Regions from separate parts of the Neobacillus sp. YIM B06451 genome, predicted to be linked through region 1. Evidence: a T-box and tRNA genes for the amino acid it is inferred to sense, from the RefSeq annotation. Region 1 holds a T-box; the other holds one or more tRNA genes.
The links. A T-box is a leader RNA that pairs with one kind of tRNA and senses whether it is charged. The one in region 1 lies ahead of serS (serine--tRNA ligase), so its partner is inferred to be a tRNA-Ser.
Positions count from the first base shown of each region.

Region 2: it encodes a tRNA-Ser, which carries the amino acid that the T-box ahead of serS (serine--tRNA ligase) is inferred to sense. The anticodon was not compared.

Region 1 covers NZ_JAVFKJ010000025.1:9,742-12,141, forward strand. The annotation lists gene serS (serine--tRNA ligase) at 1-1,061, opposite strand, end outside; T-box leader at 1,137-1,354, opposite strand; gene pdxT (pyridoxal 5'-phosphate synthase glutaminase subunit PdxT) at 1,425-2,015, opposite strand; gene pdxS (pyridoxal 5'-phosphate synthase lyase subunit PdxS) at 2,017-2,400, opposite strand, start outside.
Region 2 covers NZ_JAVFKJ010000003.1:408,309-410,708, forward strand. The annotation lists gene RB160_RS09620 (endonuclease MutS2) at 1-1,193, shown strand, start outside; tRNA gene RB160_RS09625 (tRNA-Ser) at 1,263-1,347, opposite strand; gene RB160_RS09630 (hypothetical protein) at 1,378-1,692, opposite strand; gene RB160_RS09635 (hypothetical protein) at 1,817-2,077, shown strand; gene RB160_RS09640 (DUF1292 domain-containing protein) at 2,159-2,400, shown strand, end outside.

The sequences.
Region 1 (2,400 bases):
CTGCAAGAAGAAATTTCCCGATACGTATTGTAGCTTGGTATCCAAACTTCGATATCGTACTTTTTGGCGGCGGTAAAGCCAAGGTCTCCTGTACACATGCTTAGGACACGGTATGGAAGCTCGAGAAGCTGAAGTACCTTTTCCGCGTCAGCAGTAAGCTTTTCAAGCTCATCGTAAGATTCCTCCGGCTTTACGAACTTCACTAGTTCCACTTTATTGAACTGGTGCTGGCGGATAAGCCCGCGGGTATCACGTCCGGCAGATCCAGCCTCAGAACGGAAGCAGGCGCTGTATGCCGCATAGCGGACCGGCAGTTGGTCCCCATTCAAAATCTCATCCCTATGAAGGTTTGTTACTGGGACTTCGGCAGTCGGAATCAGGAAGTAATCTTCGCTTTCAATCAGGAAGGCGTCCTCTTCAAATTTCGGAAGCTGGCCTGTACCTGTCATACTCGTCCGATTGACCAGGTATGGAGGGAGCACCTCTTTGTAGCCATGCTCATCGACATGAAGATCGAGCATAAAGTTCATCAATGCCCGTTCAAGCCTTGCACCCAGTCCTTTGTAAAAGACAAACCTGCTGCCGGCCACCTTTGTGGCACGCTCGAAATCAAGGATTTTCAAGTTGTCGGCGATATCCCAATGCGGTTTAGGCTCAAAACCGAAATCCCGTACTTCCCCCCACTTTTTGATTTCTACGTTCTCGTCTTCCGTTTCTCCGACCGGAACGCTTTCATGCGGCAAGTTCGGGATGCTCAATAAAAGCATATCGAGCTCTTCCTCAACCCCGCGAAGCTCGTCATCAAGTTCCTTAATGCGGTCGCCGACCTCGCGCATTTCAGCAATCAACTGGTCCGCATCTTTTTTCTCGCGCTTTAAAGCGGCAACCTGCTGGGATACCTCATTCCGCTTTCCCTTCAGCTGTTCGGCCTCGACAATCAAATCACGCCTTTTCCTGTCCAGGCTCTCGAACTTCCCGAGGTCTGTGAGGTCTTCACCCCGATGCTGCAACCTCTTCTTCACTCCTTCAAAATCCGCGCGTAACACTTTAATATCCAGCATGCTCCAACACTCCTTTTTATTTTGTTCAGTTGAGGCCGGGCTGTTTTTTTGGACGCAAAAAACTCCCGTCCCCAAAACAGGGACGGGAGTTAACCCGCGTTGCCACCCTGGTTGGCCGCACACTGCAGCCCACCTCAATTTCATAACGGTTTGACCCGAAAGCACTTACTTGCCAAAAGGCGTTCCATGCTTTGCTCAAGGACGGATTCACAGGCGCCACACACCGGTTCTCACCTGCCACCGGCTCTCTTAAGAGTGGGATTCCCGTTACTTTTTCCTCTCAACGCTTTTCCACTATTGTAAATTTGTACTTTTTAATGTACTACAATTATCGCCTTATTGCAAATACTTTATTCCCACTCTTTATGCAGGCTGTCTGTATTTCGCTTCTTCCGCCATTTTGATAAAGTAGGCGGCGAGCCTATGGTCTTCCGTCAGCTCTGGATGGAAGGAACAGCCCAGAAATTGTCCCTGCCTTGCAGCTACAATCCTATCATTGTGAGTAGCAAGTACCTCGACCCCTTCACCCACTTCAACGATATGCGGAGCTCGGATAAACACAGCTGTGAACGAATCGGCTACCCCTTTTATTTCAAGGTCGGCTTCAAAGCTTTCACGCTGTCGGCCAAAGGAATTCCGCTCAACCGTTACATCCATCACGCCAATGTGGGGCTCATCGTATCCGACGATATTTTTTGCCAAAAGAATTAGCCCGGCGCATGTTCCGAACATCGGCCTTCCGGAAGCCGCAAAGGCCCTCAGCTCTTCCATGAATCCGTATTTATCAATGAGTTTCCTCATCGTCGTGCTTTCGCCGCCGGGAAGAATCAGGCCGTCCAAATCTTTTAGCTGGTCTACCGATTTAATTTCTACAGGCTCCGCGCCGGATGCAACGACCGACTGGACATGCTCCCTGACTGCGCCTTGTAAGGCTAATACACCGATCTTAACCATATTACCAGCCGCGTTCCTGCATACGGTCAGCCATGGCAAGGGAAGAAATTTCAATCCCTTTCATTGGAGTACCGAGGTTTTTCGACAATTCTGCGATGAGTTTGTAATCCTGGTAGTGGGTAGTCGCTTCGACAATCGCTTTTGCAAAAAGCGCAGGGTTTTCGGACTTGAAAATACCTGAACCAACGAATACCCCGTCAGCGCCAAGCTGCATCATTAAAGCAGCGTCCGCGGGAGTTGCAACACCGCCGGCGGCAAAGTTGACAACCGGCAGGCGGCCAAGGCGCTTAATTTCAAGCAGCAGCTCGTATGGCGCGCCAAGAAGCTTTGCTTCTGTCATTAGTTCGTCTTCGTTCATGTTCACGACTTTGCGGACCTGGGCGTT
Region 2 (2,400 bases), on a different contig from region 1:
TCCTTTCCTATTTGACCGGGCTTGTGGAAGCAAATGAACAGAAAATCCGCTTAGCGGTGGAAACGATGGTCCATTATGATTTCTTGTTCGCAAAGGCGAAATACGCACGTGCAATTAACGGCAAAAAGGTTTTGGTCAATGAATCGCATGTTATTAACCTTAAAGGCGCCAAGCATCCGCTGCTAGGCAGCAAGGCTGTCCCGCTCACGTTAGCGCTTGGCAGTCCGGAAAACGCGCTCGTGATTACCGGGCCGAATACCGGAGGGAAAACAGTCTCGATCAAAACAGTTGGCCTATTAACGTTGATGGTGCAATCTGGTCTCTTCATTCCGGTTTCAGAGGGAAGTGAGATTGCTGTCTATCAGAAAATCCTCGTTGATATCGGCGATGGTCAAAGTATTTTGGATAACTTGAGCACATTCAGTTCAAGAATTGTAAACATTATTGAAATCCTGAAGGAAACAAATGACCGTACCCTCGTCCTTCTTGACGAACTTGGATCCGGAACGGACCCGGGAGAAGGGATGGGGCTTGCGGCCGCTATCCTTGAGCAGCTATACGCAAAAGGCGCTACTTTGCTGGCGACGACGCATTACAGCGAAATAAAGGATTTTGCCAATCAGCACGACGGATTTATCAACGGGTCAATGGAATTTGACCTTGATACGCTTCAGCCAACATACAGGCTGACCATCGGAAAGGGCGGCAAGAGCCAGGCGTTTGCGATAGCGCTGAAGCTTGGCATGCATCCTGAACTTATCAAGAGGGCGCACCGGATCACCTACAGGGAAGAAAAGGATTATTCCGATTTAGTAACAGATAATCGGCGCTTAATCGAAATGGAACGGCAAATTATCGTCAACCGGCACCAACAAAGGGTAAAAAATGAAATGAATGGCGCAGCGAAGGAAGTTGCTTCTTTTAACATGGGGGACAATGTCGTTATTTCTCCCGGGAACGAATACGGGATTATTTATAAAGGCCCTGATGAGCTGGGGAATTACATCGTCCAGGTAAAAGGGGAAAAGAAGAAATACAATCATAAGTGCCTGGAACTAAAAATTGCGGCTAGCGAACTGTATCCACCGGATTATGATTTTGACATAGTGTTCAAATCGAAGGAATATAGGAAAACGGATAAAATTCTTTCGAAAAGGCACGAATCAGGCATTACCATCGAATACGAAGAATAAACGGGAAAAGGCATGCCGGGTTCATGGGCATGCCTGATTTATAAGACAATTTTAGAAGCATTTTTCTAAAAAGCCTGGCGGGAATTGAACCTGCTAGATGCACATCAGCCTGGCAATCCAGGCCGCGGCCGCTCTGCCGTTGAGCTACAGGCTTTCCGCTCTAGTTTGTCCAATCCTTCTACAGTTATTCGGCATTCCCTTTTTTCTTCCGTCTGCGGATTTCTTCGGATACAATGAAAGCAAGATCGTCGTTGCCAAAAAGGGATAAAGCGCCAAGAACGGTATTGTCCGGCACTTCTCCGGCTTCCCCTTTTGGAACAGTGAGCTCTATGGCTTCCCTAAGAGCATGGTTTCCTTTCTGTCCCGGATAGGCACTCAAATACAGTTCTTCCGGATCTAACCCATTATTGACGCACCATTGGGCAAAAATAAGGATCATCATCTTTTCATCAGCCTGATAGTTCTGGATGATCTGTTCTTGAAGGTCTTTTTTATCCATAACGAGTCTCCCAATAACAGTTTTTTTTTAAGTATAAACAATTGCCGGGCGGAGAAAAAGTTTTTCATCCCGTGCAGGGAAAACACACGAAGTGTCGAATTGTCCATGTAAGGAGTGAAGCCATTTGGATACAGTGATTCTAGTGACCTATAAAATTCCGGGAATGCCGATGCCGATCAAGATTGCTTCAACCATTGAACCGAATAAAGAACAAATTTTTAATAAATTGACAGAGCTCGTTAAAGAGAATAACATGGAAGGCGATATTCAATTCAGGAAACTCCTTGTAGAAAAGGAAAATTCCATGTACATATTCGAACTTGACGGTAAAAGGTGTATGGTGCTGGTAGAAAAACTGGCGAAAATAAAGGAATTTGATTCATGATTGAATGTTTGTAGGCATTAATTTGTTCTCCAAAGGGAAAACAATGAAAGAAAGCATTCTTTTAAAGCGAGGGGAAGCATGATGGAAAAAATTGAAGTTGGCGAAATCTTTACAATAAGCGATGAAAATAATGAGGAAGCGCAGGTTGAGGTACTGGCCATAATGGAAGTTGACGGTACCCCGTATGCGGCTGTTAGCTTCCTTGAGGACCTGCAGGAAGAGACGGATGATGACATCGATATATTTTTCCTGAAAGTCGATGAGGAAGGCGACCTGGACGCCATCCAGTCAGACGAGGAGTTCGACAAAGTCGCGCGGGCGTT